Regions from separate parts of the Streptomyces sp. B1I3 genome, predicted to be linked through region 1. Evidence: riboswitches for the same ligand, from Rfam matches in the RefSeq annotation. Region 1 holds a riboswitch; each other region holds the start of a gene.
What was found. A riboswitch is a leader RNA that binds a small molecule or an ion and turns the genes downstream of it on or off. The one in region 1 is predicted to bind thiamine pyrophosphate.
Positions count from the first base shown of each region.

Region 2: linked by a shared signal. The riboswitch ahead of thiC (phosphomethylpyrimidine synthase ThiC) and the one ahead of QFZ58_RS10875 (thiamine ABC transporter substrate binding subunit) in region 1 are both predicted to bind thiamine pyrophosphate.
Region 3: linked by a shared signal. The riboswitch ahead of thiO (glycine oxidase ThiO) and the one ahead of QFZ58_RS10875 (thiamine ABC transporter substrate binding subunit) in region 1 are both predicted to bind thiamine pyrophosphate.

Region 1 is NZ_JAUSYD010000001.1:2,410,307-2,416,799, reverse strand. It holds gene frr (ribosome recycling factor) at 1-524, shown strand, start outside; gene QFZ58_RS10885 (phosphatidate cytidylyltransferase) at 524-1,612, shown strand; gene rlmN (23S rRNA (adenine(2503)-C(2))-methyltransferase RlmN) at 2,072-3,178, shown strand; TPP riboswitch at 3,256-3,372, shown strand; gene QFZ58_RS10875 (thiamine ABC transporter substrate binding subunit) at 3,444-4,538, shown strand; gene QFZ58_RS10870 (iron ABC transporter permease) at 4,595-6,208, shown strand; gene QFZ58_RS10865 (ABC transporter ATP-binding protein) at 6,211-6,493, shown strand, end outside.
Region 2 is NZ_JAUSYD010000001.1:3,988,844-3,995,336, reverse strand. It holds gene QFZ58_RS18370 (DUF5326 family protein) at 1-22, shown strand, start outside; gene QFZ58_RS18365 (IclR family transcriptional regulator) at 307-1,077, shown strand; gene QFZ58_RS18360 (SsgA family sporulation/cell division regulator) at 1,179-1,616, shown strand; gene QFZ58_RS18355 (YibE/F family protein) at 1,689-3,044, opposite strand; TPP riboswitch at 3,116-3,249, shown strand; gene thiC (phosphomethylpyrimidine synthase ThiC) at 3,242-5,026, shown strand; gene QFZ58_RS18345 (DUF805 domain-containing protein) at 5,382-5,738, shown strand; gene QFZ58_RS18340 (hypothetical protein) at 5,883-6,493, opposite strand, start outside.
Region 3 is NZ_JAUSYD010000001.1:5,878,395-5,884,887, forward strand. It holds gene pknB (Stk1 family PASTA domain-containing Ser/Thr kinase) at 1-903, opposite strand, end outside; gene QFZ58_RS26720 (thiazole synthase) at 1,048-1,842, opposite strand; gene thiS (sulfur carrier protein ThiS) at 1,845-2,039, opposite strand; gene thiO (glycine oxidase ThiO) at 2,150-3,355, opposite strand; TPP riboswitch at 3,353-3,465, opposite strand; gene QFZ58_RS26735 (hypothetical protein) at 3,518-3,859, shown strand; gene QFZ58_RS26740 (NAD(P)/FAD-dependent oxidoreductase) at 3,888-5,123, shown strand; gene QFZ58_RS26745 (Rv2175c family DNA-binding protein) at 5,224-5,589, shown strand; gene thiE (thiamine phosphate synthase) at 5,705-6,358, shown strand.

The DNA of each region.
Region 1 (6,493 bases):
AGATGGAGAAGGCCGTCGTCGTCGCCAAAGAGGACTTTGCCGCGATCCGTACCGGCCGTGCGCACCCGGCGATGTTCAACAAGATCGTCGCCGACTACTACGGCGCGCTGACCCCGATCAACCAGCTCGCCTCGTTCTCGGTCCCCGAGCCGCGGATGGCCGTGGTGACCCCGTTCGACAAGACCGCACTGCGCAACATCGAGCAGGCGATCCGTGACTCCGACCTGGGTGTCAACCCGAGCAACGACGGCAACATCATCCGCGTGACGTTCCCCGAGCTCACGCAGGACCGCCGCAAGGAGTACATCAAGGTCGCCAAGACCAAGGCCGAGGACTCCAAGATCTCGATCCGCTCCATCCGCCGCAAGGCCAAGGAGACGCTCGACAAGCTCGTCAAGGACAAGGAGTCCGGCGAGGACGAGGTCCGCCGCGCGGAGAAGGAGCTCGACGACACCACCGCGAAGTACGTCGCGCAGGTGGACGAGCTGCTCAAGCACAAGGAAGCCGAGCTGCTCGAAGTCTGATGAACGACTCTTCCTGGGGCGCCCCGCAGGGAGCCGGCTCCTGGGGCGCGCCCGAGATGGGGGCCGCCCCGGCGGGTCCTGCCTACGATGTGCACGGCGCCCAGCAGACTCGGCCCATGCCCATCGTGCCGGACGTTCCCGACGCAGGTAGAGACGCTGACGACCGCGATGACCGGAGCAGGGACGCCGCGCGCGTCAGCGGCCCCCTGTTCCGTGACGAGAAGCCGCAGGTGCCCATGTCCAGCCCCTCGCAGCCGCCCCCGCCGCCCAAGAAGCGTGCGGGGCGTGATCTGCGGGCCGCCATAGGGGTCGGCGTGGGACTCGGCGCGGTCGTCGCCGGCTCGTTGTTCATCGTGAAGGCCGTGTTCGTCGGCGTGGTCGTGCTGGCGGTGGTGGTCGGTCTGTGGGAACTCACCTCCCGTCTCAAGGAGCGCAAGGGGATCAACGCACCCCTCGTGCCGCTCGCCGTCGGCGGTGCCGCCATGGTGGTCGCCGGCTACGTGCGGGAAGCGGAGGGCGCCTGGGTCGCCATGGCGCTCACGGCGCTCGCGGTGCTCGTCTGGCGGATGACGGAGCCGCCCGAGGGTTATCTCAAAGACGTCACGGCCGGTGTCTTCGCCGTGTTCTACGTGCCGTTCCTGGCCACGTTCGTCGCCATGATGCTCACCGCCGACGACGGTTCGTGGCGGGTGCTGACCTTCCTGCTGCTCACCGTGGTCAGCGACACGGGCGCGTACGCGGTCGGCTGGCGCTTCGGCACGCACAAGCTCGCCCCGCGCATCAGCCCGGGGAAGACCCGTGAGGGTCTGCTCGGGGCCGTCACCTTCGCCATGGTCGCCGGCGCGCTGTGCATGCAGTTCCTCATCGACGACGGCCGCTGGTGGCAGGGGCTGCTGCTGGGCCTCGCCGTCGCCGCCAGCGCCACCCTCGGCGACCTGGGCGAGTCCATGATCAAGCGGGATCTCGGCATCAAGGACATGGGAACGCTGCTGCCCGGTCACGGCGGCATCATGGACCGCCTCGACTCTCTGCTGCCGACCGCGCCGGTCGTCTGGCTGCTGCTGGTCCTGTTCGTCGGATCCGGCTGAGCCGGGCGGCGGCTTCCCGCGTCGCGCAGTAACGGGTGGGGCCCGGCGTCCGGTGGACGCCGGGCCCCACCCGTCTTCGTTCCCCCCGGCGCCTGGGAGACGTTTCGTTCCCCCCGGCGCCTGGGAGACGTGCAGCCCGTCCTGCGGAGCCGTAGGGGACGAGTCGTCGAGGGGCCGTGTCCTGGCGCCTCGACGCGGGGAGCTCACCGCCGGGCCCCGGAGCACCACCCGCGCCTGCGGTCGCCCCGCCGGACGAGGGCTGACAGGCGTTCGCCGGCGCGGGGGCGGGGTGCGGGGTCCACCGTGCGATCGGTCACGCTCCTCGCGCGCACGTGGGCCGTCCCTGGGCCGTGGAACACCGCCGGCCACGGCCGACGTCGACCGTGCGCGCCCCCGGAATCCCGCCCGGCCCCTCGGTGGACCTGAGCGTTCCGGCTCGTCTGCGACACTGGAAGAACCATGCCTAAGCCCGGAGAACTCACTTTCGTCGCGCCCCGCGGAGCCAAGAGGCCGCCGCGGCATCTCGCCGACCTCACGCCCGACGAGCGCAAGGAAGCAGTCGCCGCGATCGGCGAGAAGCCCTTCCGCGCCAAGCAACTGTCGCAGCACTACTTCGCGCGGTACGCGCACGACCCGGCCGAGTGGACCAACATCCCGGCCGGATCGCGCGACAAGCTCGCCGAGGCGATGTTCCCCGACCTGATGTCCGTGGTGCGTCACATCAGCTGTGACGACGACACCACCCGCAAGACGCTCTGGAAGCTGCATGACGGGACGCTCGTCGAGTCCGTCCTCATGCGCTATCCGGACCGGGTGACCATGTGCATCTCGTCGCAGGCCGGATGCGGGATGAACTGCCCGTTCTGCGCCACCGGCCAGGCCGGCCTGGACCGCAACCTCTCGACCGCCGAGATCGTGCACCAGATCGTCGACGGGATGCGGGCGCTGCGCGACGGTGAGGTACCGGGCGGGCCGGCGCGGCTGTCCAACATCGTCTTCATGGGCATGGGCGAGCCCCTGGCGAACTACAACCGGGTGGTCGGATCGATTCGCCGGCTGACGGACCCGGAGCCGGACGGCCTCGGGCTCTCCCAGCGGGGGATCACCGTCTCCACGGTGGGTCTGGTGCCGGCCATGCTCCGCTTCGCCGACGAGGGCTTCAAGTGCCGCCTCGCCGTCTCCCTGCACGCCCCGGACGACGAGCTGCGCGACACGCTCGTCCCCGTGAACACGCGGTGGAAGGTCCGGGAGGTCCTGGACGCGGCCTGGGAGTACGCGGAGAAGTCCGGCCGCCGCATCTCCATCGAGTACGCCCTGATCCGCGACATCAACGACCAGGCCTGGCGGGGCGACCGGCTCGGCCGGCTGCTCAAGGGCAAGCGGGTGCACGTCAACCTGATCCCGCTCAACCCGACGCCGGGCTCCAAGTGGACCGCCTCGCGGCCCGAGGACGAGAAGGCGTTCGTGGAGGCCATCGCGGCCCACGGTGTGCCGGTCACGGTCCGGGACACCCGCGGCCAGGAGATCGACGGGGCCTGCGGGCAGCTGGCGGCCGCCGAGCGCTGAGGCAGGTCCGGCGGGCGGCGTGATCCGGCCGGAGGGGCATGATCCGGCCGGTGTAGCCTGGTGCGGAAATCAACTTCATATTCCGACAGGGGAGCGCCACAGCGCTGAGAGTGCGGCACCGAGGACAGGTCGGCCGCAGACCCTCTGAACCTCGCCCGGGTCATTCCGGGTAGGAAGTTCGGACCTTACTCAAGCTGTTGCGCCCTGCCCGCTCACGGAGCGGGCAGGGCCGCGTCTCTTCCTGGTCATCTCCAGGAGGAATCACATGAACACCACCACGAAGTACGCGGCGACGGCTCTCGCCGCCGCCCTCGGGGTCACCGTGCTCGCGGGCTGCGGGGACTCCGACGACAAGGCTTCCGGTGGCTCGGGGGCCGGCTCGAAGACCGTCACCCTCGTCAGCCACGACTCGTTCAACGCGTCGGACGCCGTCCTGAAGGCGTTCACGAAGGAGACCGGCTACACGGTCAAGGTACTCAAGAGCGGTGATGCCGGAGCGGCGCTCAACCAGGAGATCCTCACCAAGGGCTCTCCCCGGGGCGACGTGTTCTTCGGCGCCGACAACACGCTGCTCTCCCGCGCTCTGGACAACGGCCTGTTCACGCCGTACGCGGCGAAGGGCCTCGACCGCGTCGCCGCCGACACCCAGCTCGACGCGGAGAAGCACCGGGTCACGCCCGTCGACACCGGCGACATCTGCGTCAACTACGACAAGAAGTACTTCGCCGACAAGAAGCTCGACCCGCCGAACTCCTTCGACGACCTGCTGAAGCCCGCGTACAAGAACCTCCTCGTCACCGAGAACGCCGCGACCTCGTCGCCCGGCCTCGGCTTCCTCCTCGGCACCGTCGCCACCCACGGCGAGAACGGCTACCAGGACTACTGGAAGAAGCTGAAGAACAACGGCGTCAAGGTCGTCGAGGGCTGGGAGCAGGCGTACAACGAGGAATTCTCCGGATCCGCCGGCGGGAAGAAGGCGAAGGCGGACCGGCCGCTCGTCGTCTCCTACGCCTCCAGCCCGCCGGTCGAGGTGCTCTACGCCGACCCGCAGCCCACCGAGGCCCCGACCGGCGTCGCCACCGGCACCTGCTTCCGCCAGATCGAGTTCGCCGGTCTGCTGGACGGCGCGAAGAACGAGGCGGGCGGCAAGGCGCTGCTGGACTTCCTGATCAGCAAGCGGTTCCAGGAGGACATGCCGCTCAACATGTTCGTCAACCCGGTGGTGAAGGACGCGAAGCTGCCGGAGCTCTTCACGAAGTTCGGTGCCACCGTCGACAAGCCGGCGACCGTGGCACCGGACGACATCGCCGAGAACCGTGAGCAGTGGGTCCGGTCGTGGTCCTCGCTCGTCGTGAAGTAACCCCCCGCCCCGCCCGCCGGGGTGACGCGCGGGGGAGCGCGGTGCGGTTCGGCCTGATGGCCGTGCCCGCCGTGTTCTTCGCGCTGTTCTTCGCCTACCCGGTCGTCGCGATCGTCGGCCGGGGGCTGAAGGCGGACGGCGCCTGGCAGTTCGGCCGCGTCGGCGAGGTGCTGAGCCGGCCGGACATCCTCGACGTCCTGCGGTTCACCACCTGGCAGGCCCTCGCCTCGACGGCGCTGACCCTCCTGATCGCGCTGCCGGGAGCCTACGTCTTCGCCCGCTTCGACTTCCCCGGCAAGCAGCTGCTGCGGGCCGTGGTGACCGTGCCGTTCGTCCTGCCGACCGTCGTCGTGGGCACGGCGTTCCTGGCACTGCTGGGGCGCGGCGGATTCCTCGACGAGCTGTGGGGCATCCGGCTCGACACCACCGTCTGGGCGATCCTGCTCGCCCACGTGTTCTTCAACTACGCGGTCGTCGTCCGCACCGTGGGCGGTCTGTGGTCGCAGCTGGACCCCCGCCAGGAGGAGGCCGCACGGGTCCTCGGTGCCGGACGCCTCGCCGCCTGGCGGCGGGTGACGCTGCCCGCGCTGGCCCCGGCGGTGGCCGCCGCCGCCCTGATGGTCTTCCTCTTCACCTTCACCTCCTTCGGGATCGTCCAGATCCTCGGTGGCCCGGCCTACTCCACGCTGGAGGTGGAGATCTACCGGCAGACGGCGCAGCTGCTCGACCTGCCGACGGCAGCCGTGCTGACCCTGGTGCAGTTCGCGGCCGTGGGCGGCGTCCTCGCCCTGCACGCGTGGACCGTGCGGCGCAGGGAGACGGTGCTGAAACTGGTCGATCCGGCGACCACCGCCCGGCCGCCACGCGGGGCAGGGCAGCGGGCGCTGCTCGGCGGTGTGCTGCTGACCGTGCTGCTGCTCATCCTGCTGCCGCTCGGAGTGCTGGTGGAACGCTCCCTGGACACGTCCGGCGGCTACGGGCTCGGCTTCTACCGGGCGCTGCAGTCCGCCGAGGCCAGCGGCTCGACCTTCCTCGTTCCGCCGCTCGACGCCATCGGGAACTCCCTTCGCTACGCCCTGGTCGCGACCCTCATCGCCCTCGTGATCGGCGGCCTCGCCGCCGCCGCCCTCACCCGGCGGGCAGGGCGGCTGGTGCGCGGTTTCGACGCGTTGCTGATGCTGCCGCTGGGGGTGTCGGCCGTCACCGTGGGCTTCGGCTTCCTGATCACGCTCGACGAGCCACCGCTCGACCTGCGCACGTCCTGGATCCTCGTACCGCTGGCACAGGCACTGGTGGGGGTCCCCTTTGTCGTCAGGACCATGCTGCCCGTCCTGCGAGCGGTCGACGAACGGCTGCGCGAGGCGGCCGCCGTGCTCGGCGCCTCGCCGCTGCGGGCCCGGCGCGAGGTGGATCTGCCGCTGGTGCGCCGGGCGCTACTGGTGGCCGCGGGCTTCGCGTTCGCCGTGTCGCTCGGCGAGTTCGGCGCGACCGTGTTCATCGCACGCCCGGACAACCCCACGCTCCCGGTGGCGGTGGCCAGGCTGCTGGGGCGGTCCGGAGAGCTCAACTACGGCCAGGCGATGGCCCTCAGCACCCTTTTGATGCTCGTCTGCGCGGTGTCGCTGCTCGTGCTCGAACGTATCCGCACCGACCGATCCGGGGAGTTCTAGAGATGCTGACAGTGGAGTCGGCCACGGTCCGGTTCGGCAGACGCACCGCGCTGGACACGGTCGACCTGGAGGTCGCCGACCACGAGATCGTCTGTGTGCTGGGCCCCAGCGGCAGCGGCAAGTCGACGTTGCTGCGTGCCGTCGCCGGACTGCAGCGGCTGGAGGGCGGGCGGGTGCTCCTGGACGGCGCCGACCAGGCCTCCGTGCCCGTGCACCGGCGCGGGCTCGGCCTGATGTTCCAGGACCACCAGCTGTTCCCGCACCGCGACGTCGGCGCGAACGTCG
Region 2 (6,493 bases), 1.6 Mb from region 1:
CTCCTCGCGCAGCGACTGGTAGGAGGGGAAGGCGTCGGTCAGGCCCGGGGTGCCGGACGAGCCGGAGCGGGCGGCCGACGCCGTGATTAGCCCAGCTGAGCTAAAGACGTCACGAAACTCCGCTCGTGGCGGAGCGTGCCGATACAGTTACGTACCGCTGCCGCAGCTGGGATATGACAGACCGTCACCATCCTGCTCAGTGGTTTGTGCGACCGTCCGGTCTCCCGGACCCAGGCTCGCGGCGGGCCTGCGGGGGCGGCCCCCGCGGGAGGGCTGAGCGCCCGTCACCATGTCCGGGGGTGACCTGTGACCACGGCATCGAGTGCCGCTGTCCCGACGTTGATCGGCTCGGTTCAGCGGGCGTTGAGACTGCTGGAGGCTGTGGGCACCCATCGGGACGGTGCGCCGGCGAAGCAGCTCGCGCGGGAGGCGGGGCTGCCCCTCCCCACTGCCTACCACCTCCTGCGCACGCTGACGCACGAGGGCTATCTGCGCAGGGAGAACGGCGTTTTCCTGTTCGGCGCCGCCGCGGAGCGCCTGGGGTGCGGCCCGGCGGCCGCCCCGCGGCCGGGCGTGATCGTCGAATCGCTCGCACGGTGGGCGGACGTCATCCGTGCACCCGTGTACTGCGCCCTGTACCGGGACGGCGAGATCGATCTGGTGGCGGTGGCCGACACCCCGGCGTTTCCGGCAGTGCGCGAGTGGGCCGCGTTCCGGGAGACGGGCCACGCCCATGCCCTCGGCCAGTGCCTGCTGGGTCAGCTGGACGAACGGGCGCGCGAGGACCACCTGGACCGCCACCCGGTCCGGCAGCTGACGCGCTACTCCGTACGGGACCGCCTCACGTTCCTCGACCGGTTGAGAGCGATGAACCGTACAGAACCTGTCGTCGAACGACAGGAGTATGTGCTGGGAACGGTCTGTGCGGCCATCCCGATCACCGTCGGGTCGTCCCTGGCCGCGATGGCTGTTTCTCTCCCCCTGGAGCAAGAAGAACGGTTGCTCGCTGCAGTCGAACAACTACGCTGTGAAGTCACCACACTCTTGCGCTCGTTCGTGTTCTCTATCAGTATCTGAAAAATCACTCCTTGTGATCCGCTATCGCGTGCACCACGATGGCGTCAATAGGGCCATGGGGGATCATTCCTGGCCAGATTCATCTACTGCGGGGTTGAACGATGCGCGAGTCGGTTCAAGCAGAGGTCATGATGAGCTTCCTCGTCTCCGAGGAGCTCGCATTCCGTATTCCGGTGGAGCTCCGGTACGAGGTGGGTGATCCGTACGCGATCCGGATGACCTTCCACCTGCCCGGCGACGCCCCCGTCACCTGGGCATTCGGACGTGAGCTGTTGCTCGACGGCCTCAACAGCCCCAGCGGCGACGGTGATGTGCACATCGCCCCGACGGAGCCGGAGGGTCTCTCGGATGTACACATCCGTCTTCAGGTCGGTGCGGACCGGGCGCTCTTCCGCGCCGGCACGGCACCTCTTGTGGCATTTCTCGACCGTACGGACAAGCTGGTCCCACTGGGGCAGGAGCACACGCTGGGGGACTTCGACGGCAACCTGGAGGAGGCGCTGGGCCGGATCCTCGCCAAGGAGCAGAACGCCGGCTGACCAGGGAAGGCTGCCCGGACGCCGGGCGACCGCGGACCACGGAGACACGGGGCGGTTGCCCGGCGCCTTCGGTCAGGCCTTGCGGCGCCGCCCCTTCCCGGTCCGTACGGCTGCGGGAGCTCCGGCTTCCGCGCCGAGCCCCGTGCGGTCCGCGGAGACCACCAGGGCCGCGAGCACCGTCGTCACCGGCACCGAGGCGACCAGACCGATCGACCCGACCAGGGTGCGGACGATCTCCTCGGCGACCAGTTCACTGTTGGCCACCGCCCCCACACTGCTCTGGGCGATCGAGAAGAGCAGCAGCAGGGGCAGCGCGGCGCCCGCGTAGGCGAGTACGAGCGTGTTGACGACCGACGCGATGTGGTCGCGCCCGATCCTGATGCCCGCGCGGTAGAGCCGGCGCACGCCCATGGTCGGATCCGCCTGGTTCAGCTCCCAGACCGCCGACGTCTGCGTGACGGTCACGTCGTCGAGCACACCCAGCGATCCGATGATCACCCCGGCCAGCAGCAACCCGCTCATGTCGATGTCCGGATACAGCCCGTGGATGAGGCCGGTGTTGTCATCCGTGTTGCCCGTCAGGCTCGCCCAGTCGATGAACGAGGAGCCCAGCAGCCCGATCAGCAGCAGCGAGATGAGCGTGCCGATGACGGCCACCGAGGTGCGGGCCGTGAGGCCGTGGCAGGTGTAGAGGGCGATCAGCATGATCGCGCTGGCGCCGATCACCGCGACGACCAGCGGATTGGACCCCTGCAGGATCGCCGGCAGGATGAACAGCGTCAGCACGGCGAACGAGACCGCGAGCGCGATCAGTGCCATGAGCCCGCGCAGCCTGCCCACGACGACCACCGCGAGCGCGAAGATACCGGCCAGCAGCGCCATCGGGAACGTACGGTCCACATCCGTCACCGAGTACTGCAGGTCATGGGGAGCGTCGGGGGCGTAGGCCACGACCACCCCCTGGCCCTCGTGGAGTTGCCGGGGCGCGTCGGGCTGGATGACCTCGACGAACGTGCGGCCCTCGTCCTTGCCGCTCATCACCTCGACCGTGGCCTTCTTGCACAACCCCGACTGTTCGGCGACCGCCTCGCGGCCCGACGGCGTGGACGTGTCTCCGGTCGGGGGCACCTGAGCGGCGTTGACGTCCGCGCAGTCGACCTTGTCGACCTTCACCACCCTGCCCTCCTGGGTCTGCCGGTCGAAACCGACGCCCGTGCGCTCGTGGGAGGGGGCGCCGCCGGGCCAGAACGCCACGAGACCGACGAGGACGGCGGTGGCGAAGGGGATCAGGACCGCGGCGATGACCTTGCGCAGATGCTTCGACACGGGGGCGGCAGGCCCGTGGCTGTGCGTGTGGGCATGCCCATGACTCTGCGTGCTGCCTGATGCGTGGCCGTGGGTTTCGGGGGCGCTTCCGGGAGACGTCACCCGGCGATCATCCCAAGAACGGGGGAGGCCCTCTGGCCAGCACGCCAGGAGGGAGGCTAGCGTGGAGGCACCTTTGCACACGCGGGAGCTCGGAGCACCGGGCTGAGAGGGCGCTGACCTCCGTATTTCGTTACGGGACACGCTGCGCCGACCGACGAACCTGTTACCGGGTAATGCCGGCGTAGGGAGTAGGTCTCATGACCACAGCGGACGCACGCACGCCTGCCTCGGCGCGGAACGCGCAGAACACCGAGGCCGGGAAGTCCATCGGCTGGCACAAGGGGTACGTCCAGGGCTCACGCCCGGACCTCCGGGTGCCTGTCCGTCAGGTGCACCTCACCAACGGCAAGGACGTGACGCTCTACGACACGTCCGGGCCCTACACCGACCCCACCACCGAAACCGATGTCCGGCGCGGGCTCGCGCCTCTGCGGGAGAACTGGATCATCGCCCGCGGCGACACCGAGGAGTACGCGGGCCGCCCCACGCGTCCCGAGGACGACGGGCTCAAGCACACGTCCCCGCGAGGTGGGCTCCGCAACCTCGACGCGGTCTTCCCCGGACGTCCCCGCCAGCCGCGCCGCGGCCGGGACGGCCGGCCGGTCACCCAGCTCGCGTACGCCCGCCGGGGTGACATCACCCCGGAGATGGAGTACGTCGCGATCCGGGAGAACGTCGCACCCGAGGTCGTGCGCGAGGAGATCGCGGCGGGCCGGGCCGTGCTGCCGGCCAACGTCAACCATCCCGAGATCGAACCGATGATCATCGGCAAGCGGTTCCTGGTGAAGGTCAACGCCAACATCGGGAACAGCGCGGTCACCTCCTCCATCGAGGAGGAGGTGGACAAGATGACCTGGGCCACCAAGTGGGGCGCCGACACGGTCATGGACCTCTCCACGGGGCGCAACATCCACACCACCCGCGAGTGGGTCCTGCGCAACTCCCCCGTGCCGATCGGCACCGTACCGCTCTACCAGGCCCTCGAGAAGGTCGACGGCCGGGCCGAGGAGCTGACGTGGGAGATCTACAAGGACACCGTCGTCGAGCAGGCCGAGCAGGGCGTCGACTACATGACGGTGCACGCCGGGGTCCGGCTGCCGTACGTCCCCCTGACGGCCCGTCGCAAGACCGGCATCGTCTCCCGAGGGGGCTCGATCATGGCGGCCTGGTGCCTCGCCCACCACAAGGAGTCCTTCCTGTACGAGCACTTCGAGGAGCTCTGCGAGATCCTCGCGGCCTACGACGTGACGTACTCGCTCGGTGACGGGCTCCGGCCCGGGTCCATCGCGGATGCCAACGACGAGGCGCAGTTCGCCGAACTCCGCACGCTCGGTGAACTCAACTCCGTGGCCAAGCGCTTCGGTGTCCAGACGATGATCGAAGGCCCGGGCCACGTCCCGATGCACAAGATCAAGGAGAACATCGACCTCCAGCAGGAGATCTGCGAGGAGGCGCCGTTCTACACGCTGGGCCCGCTGACCACCGACGTCGCACCCGCGTACGACCACATCACGTCGGGCATCGGGGCGGCGATGATCGCCTGGTGGGGGACGGCGATGCTCTGCTACGTCACCCCGAAGGAGCACCTGGGGCTGCCCAACCGTGACGACGTGAAGACGGGCGTCATCACGTACAAGATCGCCGCGCATGCGGCTGACCTCGCCAAGGGGCACCCGGGAGCCCAGGAGTGGGACGACGCGCTGTCGGACGCCCGGTTCGAGTTCCGGTGGGAGGACCAGTTCAACCTGGCCCTCGACCCGGACACGGCACGGGAGTTCCACGACGAGACGCTGCCCGCCGAGCCGGCCAAGACGGCACACTTCTGCTCGATGTGCGGCCCGAAGTTCTGCTCGATGAAGATCTCGCACGACATCCGGCGTGACCACGGGGTGGGACAGGAGGAGATCGAGGCCGGCATGGCCGCGAAGTCCGAGGAGTTCGCAGCCGCCGGCAACAGGGTCTACCTGCCGATCGCGGACTGAACCACGCGTGTGCCCGGCGGTGTTCGGCCGGTGGGCGCGTCTTTCGACCTGCGGCGCTGCCCGGGGCCACGATCGGCTCCGGGCAGCGCCGCTGCCGTTCCCCCTCGTCGGAGTCGTTGACCGGACGGTTGCCGAAGTGTCCCGTCCCTGGCCGACTTCTGTCTCCGGCTCCCGCTCCGGAGGCCCTGCGGCGGCCCTTCGGCGACGGATTGGACACGGTATAGCGGCAGGTGGATGTACGTTCTCGCAGGGAGCCAAAGGCTGTTGACCGCATCCTTATCTGTGCTTTATGTTCCGCTGTGCTTGGCCGAAAGTGTGTGCGTCCCGACCGGGGGCGCCAGGGGAGGGAAGCACAGTGAACTGGTACCTGAACGTACTCAAGAACTACGCGGGATTCAGCGGGCGTGCGCGCCGCAAGGAGTACTGGATGTTCGTACTCTTCAACTTCATCGTGGCCGTGGTGCTGGTCGCCATCGGCGCGGCCCTCAAGACCCAGATCCCGTACATCATCTACATCGTCGCGGTGCTGATCCCGATGCTCGCCGTGGTCGTCCGCCGTCTGCACGACACCGGCCGGTCCGGCTGGTGGTTCCTGATCACGTTCGTCCCCCTCGTGGGCGGCATCATCCTGCTCGTCTTCATGTGCACCGAGGGTGCCCGTGGGACGAACGAGTACGGCGCCGACCCGAAGCTGGCTCCGCAGGCGATCTGATGGCGTGCTCCGACAGGGGCGCGCCGAGCAGTGACGGGAGGCCGGGCCGGCAGCGAGCCGCCCGGCCTCTGCCGTGCCGGGAGACGGGCGCGAGACGGCGGGGCGCGGGCGGCGCGGGCCGCACGGCGGGTAGGGCGGGCCGGATCACTCCGGCTGGTGCTCGGGACCGCCGAAGTCCGGACTGGTGAAGTCGGGACTGGTGAAGGTCGGCCGTGGTCCGGCGGACGGGCCGTCCTGGGGACCGGAGAAGTGCGGCCGGCTGTAGCCCATCTTCGGGATGCGGTTGGCCGACCGGTGCGGAGTCCGCGCGGCGGGCCCCGCCGTCGGGTCGGCCAGGGCGTCCCGGAGGAAGGGCAGGATGCCGCGCTCCAGCAGGGCGTGGCGCCAGGCCTCCCTGGCGCGTGCCACTTCCTCGGGGAGTCCGTCGCCCTCGTCCAGCGCCGGCAGTGCCGTGGCACCGTTGCGCAGGGCGGTGACGAGGAGCCCGATCGCGGCGATCAGGATGGCCGCGGCGGCGACCGCGGCGAAGAACCACCCGGCGGCGACCATCGTGGCGGCGAAGGCCAGAGAGGGGCTCAACGCCTTCAGGAGGTAGCCGACCAGCAGGAATATCAGGGCTGCCGTCCCCGCGAGAACGGGGGCCAGTGCGGTGATCACCGCCAGGGTTCCCGCACCCGTACGGTCCGTCTCGTCGGGAGTCCGGCCGAGTACGGGCTCCGGCGACGAGGCGGCCGGACCGCGCAGCTCACCCCGGG
Region 3 (6,493 bases), 3.5 Mb from region 1:
CTCGGTGGCGTCGTGCACCTCGGCGACGGCCTGCGGAGGCGCCGCGTCCAGCTGCTCCTCGGTCAGGGCCGCCCTGACCTCCCGCGAGCGGGCGAGCAGGGCCACGGCGTCGTGGGGCCGCGCTTCCGGATCGCGGGCGGTGGCGGCGGCCACCAGCTCGTCCAGCCCGGCCGCCAGGCCGGGGACGGCGGCGGACGGGGCCGGTACGTCCTCGTTGAGGTGCTGGTAGATGACCTGGGCGGCGGTGTCGCCGGTGTGCGGCTTGCCGCCGGTCAGCATCTCGTACAGCACGACTCCGCAGGCGTAGACGTCGGCGCGGGTGTCGGCCGTGCCGTGCTCGATCTGCTCCGGGGCGAGGTACGACACGGTGCCCAGGAGCGATCCCGTGGTGTCCGTGACGGTGCCCACCGCGCGCACGAGTCCGAAGTCGGCCACCTTGACGCGGCCGTCGTCCCCGATGAGGACGTTCTCCGGCTTCATGTCACGGTGCACGAAGCCCGCGAGGTGCGCGGCACCCAGCGCGGCGAGGACCGGCTCCAGGATGTCCAGCGCGGCCCTGGGCTGCAGGGCGCCGCGTTCGCGCAGGACGTCGCGCAGGGTGCACCCCGCGACGTACTCCATCGCCAGGTAGACGTACGCGCCCTGCGCGCCCTGGTCGAAGACGGCCACGACGTTGGGGTGCGCGAGCCGGGCGACGGACTTGGCCTCGCGGATGAAGCGCTCGACGAACGCGGCGTCGGTCGCCAGCGCCGGATGCATCACCTTGAGGGCGAGCACACGGTCGAGCCGGGTGTCCACGGCCCGGTAGACCGTGGCCATACCGCCGACCGCGATGCGCGAGTCGATGCGATAGCGGCCGTCGAGCAGCTGCCCGACGAGCGGGTCCTGAAGGGTCGTGTCCACAGAGCGAGTCTACGAGCCGCCACGGACACCGCGGACGGCCCCGGTCGGGCCCGGGACCGTTCCGCAGCCAATCCGTGACAGGGACATGTAGGTGTGCGTGTGACGGCGACGCGGGGCCGCGGGCTCCGCCGCCCGGCGACGGCGTCAGAAGGCCGGGCGCTCCGGGTCCAGCACCGCCCTGCCCTCCGAGGGCGAGGACGCCTCGGCGAAGTGGCGGCGCGGGATGCGGCCGGCCCGGTGGGCCAGGCGCCCGCCTTCCACCGCGTGCCGCATCGCAGCGGCCATGAGCTCCGGCTCCTGCGCCCGGGTGACCGCCGAGGCGAGCATCACGGCGGAGCACCCCAGTTCCATCGCCAGAGCCACGTCCGAGGCGGTCCCCGCACCCGCGTCCAGGATCACCGGGACCTCGGCCCGCTCGACGATCAGCTGGAAGTTGTGCGGGTTGCGGATGCCCAGACCGGAGCCGATGGGGGAGCCGAGCGGCATGATCGCCGCGCACCCCACGTCCTGGAGCTTCCCGGCCAGGACCGGGTCGTCGTTCGTGTAGGGCAGCACGGTGAAGCCGTCGTCGACCAGGGTCTCGGCGGCGTCCAGCAGCTCGATCGGGTCCGGCAGCAGGGTCCGCTCGTCGGCCACGACCTCCAGCTTGATCCAGTCGGTCCCCAGCGCCTCCCGGGCCAGCCGGGCTGTCAGCACCGCCTCGCCCGCGGTGTAGCAGCCGGCGGTGTTCGGCAGGACCTGGACGGAGAGCCGTTCCAGGACGGAGAGCACCGAGCCCTGCACCGTCGGATCGAGCCGGCGCATCGCGACGGTGGTCAGTTCGGTGCCCGACGCGACGAGGGAGCGCTCCAGTACGTCCAGGCTGGGCGCCCCGCCCGTCCCCATGATCAGCCGGGACGAGAACGTGGCGGAACCGAGGGTGAACAGATCGTCGGACATGGTCAGCCTCCCTGGACCGCGGTGAGGACCTCGACACGGTCGCCGTCGGCCAGCACGGTGGCGGACCACTCACCGCGCGGGACGACGGCCTCGTTGAGCGCCGCGGCGACCCCGGAGCGCGCCCCGGTCAGGCCCGCGACCAGGGAGTCCAGAGCGGTACCCGCCGCGACACTGCGCGCCCGCCCGTTGACGGACACGGAGACGTTGACGGACCCGGGGACGGGCGCCGGAGGGGATGCGGGCGCCGCAGCGGACGCGGGCGCCGGCTCGGCTGCGGGCGCGGAGGCGCCCGTGGGCGCGGACTCGGTCATGCGGGCTGCTCCTGGGAGACGGGGGCACGGACTGCGTCGTGGGAAGGTGCGGCGGGGGGCCGGCCGAAACGGTGTGACGCGAAGGGGCGCGCCACCTCCGGCAGCTCGCCGGTGGCCAGTACGTGGCCCATCACGTCGCCGGTGACGGGCGTCAGCAGCACCCCGTTGCGGTGGTGCCCGGTCGCCAGGTGCAGGCCGGGCAGTGCGGTCGGGCCCAGCAGCGGGGCGTTGTCCGGGGAGGCGGGGCGCAGTCCGGCGCGGGTCTCCGTCAGCGGCAGCTCGGTGATCCCGGGCACCAGTTCGTGGGCGTCGCGGAGCAGTTCGTAGACGCCGCCCGCGGTGACGGTGGTGTCCCAGCCCTGCTCCTCACTGGTGGCGCCGACGACCAGCTCGCCGTCGGCACGCGGCACCAGGTAGACGTGGCTGCCGCGCACGACGGCCCGTACCGTACGGCTGAGGAAGGGGGCGTACGCGCGCGGCACCGTCAGGCGCAGCACCTGCCCCTTGACCGGGCGGACCGGCGGCACGACGGCCTCCGGCAGCCCTTCGAGCCGGCCGCTGAGACTGCCGCCGGCCAGTACGACCTGTCCGGCCCCCAGCTCCGTGCCGTCGGCGAGCACCCCACCGGCCGCGCGCCCGTTCACGACGGACAGCCGCCGGACCCAGGCCCGGTGGAAGACCACCCCGGCCCGCTCGCATGCGGTGACCAGCGCCGAGGCCAGCCGTCTGGGGTCCACCTGGTGATCGCCGTCCGCCCTCAGCCCGCCGCGCACGCCGGGGGCGAGCATCGGCTCCAGGCGGCGGCACTCGCGGCCGCTGAGCCACTCGGACTGCAGGCCCGAGCGCTGCTGCAGGGCGTGGAGCTCCCGCAGATGGGCCCGGTCGTCCGCGTCCAGCGCGACGGACAGGGTGCCGCAGGCGCGGAAGCCGGTCCGCTGCCCGCTCGCCTCCTCCAATTCGGCGACGAACGCCGGATAGCGGGCGGCCGAGGCCACGTTGAGGCCGAGCAACGTCTGCTCGCCGTAGTGGAGTTCGGTGACGGCGGCGAGCATGCCCGCGGCGACCTGGGCCGCCCCGCCGCCGGGTTCGGGATCGGCCAGCGTCGTACGCAGGCCGCGCTGGGCCGACCGCCAGGCGGTCACCAGCCCGATGATGCCTCCCCCGACGACCAGGACGTCGGATCGGTTTCCGGAGATACGCATGGGCGTCCAGCCCCTCCCTTCGCCGGCATGACCCGGATCAGGTTCGTACGGTCGGAGGCCGGTCAGCCTCCCTCTCAGCCCGGTGCGTCCGGGCTCCCGCGAGTGTTCTACGGTGGCCAGCCTAAACCCCGCCGTCCACAGCCAGTAAGGGGAACAGCAACCGTGGCCCGTTCACTCGACGGACTCGTCCTCTCGCCCGTGGCCGACCAGGCCCCCGGTCAGGTCGGCACCCGGACCCGCTTCACGTACCACGAGCAGGACGGCCGCATATGGGCCGAGTACGAGGGCGGTGACGTCGTCCGGGGCCACCTCGTGGGCACCCGTGACGCGGACGTGCTGGATTTCCGGTACGTCCAGCTGAAGCAGGACGGCACGACCTCCGGCGGCCACTGCGTCTCGACCGTCACGGACCTCCCCGACGGCCGGGTGCGGCTGGACGAACGGTGGGCGTGGGAGTCCGAGGAGGGAAGCGGGACGAGCGTCGTGGAGGAGCTCGCTTCCTGAGCGATCGTCAGATGATTAGGGTGGACGGGTGAGCGAGCAGACATCGGACCGGGCAGCGGGAGAGCGGCCCCGGAACGTCGTGGTCGTGGGCGCGGGCATGGCCGGCGTGCAGACGGTCGTGGCCCTGCGGGAACGCGGGTTCACCGGCCCCGTCACCCTCATCGGCGCCGAACCGCACCAGCCCTACGACCGGCCGCCGTTGTCCAAGGCGGTCCTGCTCGGCACGGCCGAGGACTCCGCCTTCGACGTCGACTTCGAGGCACTGGACATCACCCTGCGCCTGGGACTCGACGTGACCGGCCTGCGCGCCGCGGCGCACGAGCTGGACACGCGGGACGGGCCTGTGCCCTACGACGTCCTGGTCATCGCCACCGGCGCCGAACCCGTCGGCCTGCCGGGCGCGGACGGTGTGCCAGGCGTCCACCTGCTGCGCACCCTCGACGATGCCGCACGGCTACGGCCCGTCCTGGAGCGGCAGCACGACGTCGTGGTCGTCGGCGCCGGCTGGATCGGGGCCGAATTCACCACCGCGGCCCGCGCCGCAGGGTGCGCGGTCACCGTGGTCGAAGCCGCCGGGCGTCCCCTCGCGGGCACCCTGCCCGCCGAGGTGGCGGAGCCGATGGCGGCCTGGTACGCCGAGAGCGGAGCCGAACTCCTCACCGGCACCCGCGTCGCCCGTGTCGAACCGGGCGCCGTCCACCTGACGGACGGCCAGACCGTCCCGGCCGGAGCGGTGGTCGTCGTCGGCATCGGCGCGCGGCCGGCCACCGGCTGGCTCGCCGGCTCCGGCATCGCGCTCGGCCCGGACGGCTCGGTCACCGCCGACGGCTCGCTGCGCACCTCGCTCCCCGATGTCCACGCGGTGGGCGACTGCGCCTCCTTCCCCTCGGCCCGCTACGGCGAGCGGCTGCTCGTCCACCACTGGGACAACGCCCTCCAGGGGCCCCGGACGGTCGCCGCCGTCATCGCGGACGGCCTCCCCCGGACGTACGACCCCGTGCCCTACTTCTGGTCCGAGCAGTTCGGCCGCTTCGTGCAGTACGCGGGCCACCACGCAGGAGCCGACACCCTGCTCCGGCGGGGAGATCCCGCCGACCCGGGCTGGACGGTCTGCTGGCTGCGGCAAGGGGTCCTGGTCGCGCTGCTGGCCGTCAGCAGGCCGCGCGACCTGGCCCAGGGGCGCAGGCTCATCGAGGCGGGGGCGCGCATGGATCCGGAACGCGTGGCTGACCCCTCCGTGCCCCTGAAGTCGGCGACGTCCTAGGTCCGGGGCGCCCCGGACGGGAGCCGGGCCGCCCGTCCGGGGCGCCCCGGACGGGCGGCCCGGCTACCGGCTGTCGGTCGGGGATGGCACGCTTGTCCTCGTGACCGAGATTGACGCAAAGACCGATGCTCTCGTCCCCGCCTGGCTCCACCTCCCCGACATCGCGGAAATGCTCGATGTCCAGGTGACGCGTGTGAGGCAGCTGGTCAGGGACGGCCAGCTCATCGCCGTACGCCGTGGTGAGAACCGGACGCTCCAGGTGCCAGCCGCCTTCATCGACGGCGACAAGGTGGTCAAGGGCCTCGCGGGGACCCTGACGCTCCTGCGGGACGACGGCTACAGCGACGAAGAGATGCTGGAGTGGCTCTTCACCCCCGACCCGACCCTGCCCGGAACCCCTGCGCAGGCCCTGAGCGAGAATCGCGGTACGGAGGTGAAGCGCCGCGCCCAGGCGCTCGCCGTCTGACCGGACGACCGTGAGCGGGATGCGGGCCGTGACCTACGGCCCGCATCCCGCTGTTTCCGGCGCGCCGGCACCGTGCCGGCGCCGCGATCCACCGATGTGACGGGGGAGAACCACCATGTCCACGCCTCGCGCGCACCTGTCCGACGCCCGGCTCTACCTGTGCACGGACGCCCGCAGGCGCCAGGGCGACCTGCCCGCCTTCCTCGACGCCGTCCTGTCCAGTGGTGTGGACATCGTCCAGCTGCGCGACAAGGGCATGGAAGCGGCCGAGGAACTCGACCACCTCGCCGTCTTCGCCGACGCCTGCCGACGCCACGGCAAGCTCCTCGCGGTGAACGACCGGGCCGATGTCGCCCACGCGATCGGCTCCGACGTGCTCCACCTCGGGCAGGGTGATCTGCCGGTGCCCGCCGCCCGGGCGATCCTCGGGCAGGACGTGCTGATCGGCCGCTCCACCCATGCCGAGTCGGAGGTCGACGCCGCCGTCGCCGAGGAGGGCGTCGACTACTTCTGCACCGGCCCCTGCTGGCCCACTCCCACCAAGCCCGGCCGGCACGCCCCCGGCCTCGGCCTCGTGCGCTACGCCGCCTCGCTCGGCCGGTCCCGCCCCTGGTTCGCCATCGGAGGGATCGACGCCGGCAACCTGGACGAGGTGCTGGACGCCGGCGCCCGCCGGGTCGTCGTCGTGCGGGCGATCACCGAGGCCGCGGACCCGGCCGCGGCGACGAAGGCGCTCGCCGACCGCATCAGGGCGCGCGCCGCTTCCTGATCAGGGGAAGTTCCTGCGGACCACCGGCCGGGCGGCCTCCCCCGCCCGGAGGGCAGCATGTCCGAAGGGTGGACAACAACCACCTGATTACGGGCAAATCAACCGACGCGGTTGGGGTACCGCCCGGCCCTGGTT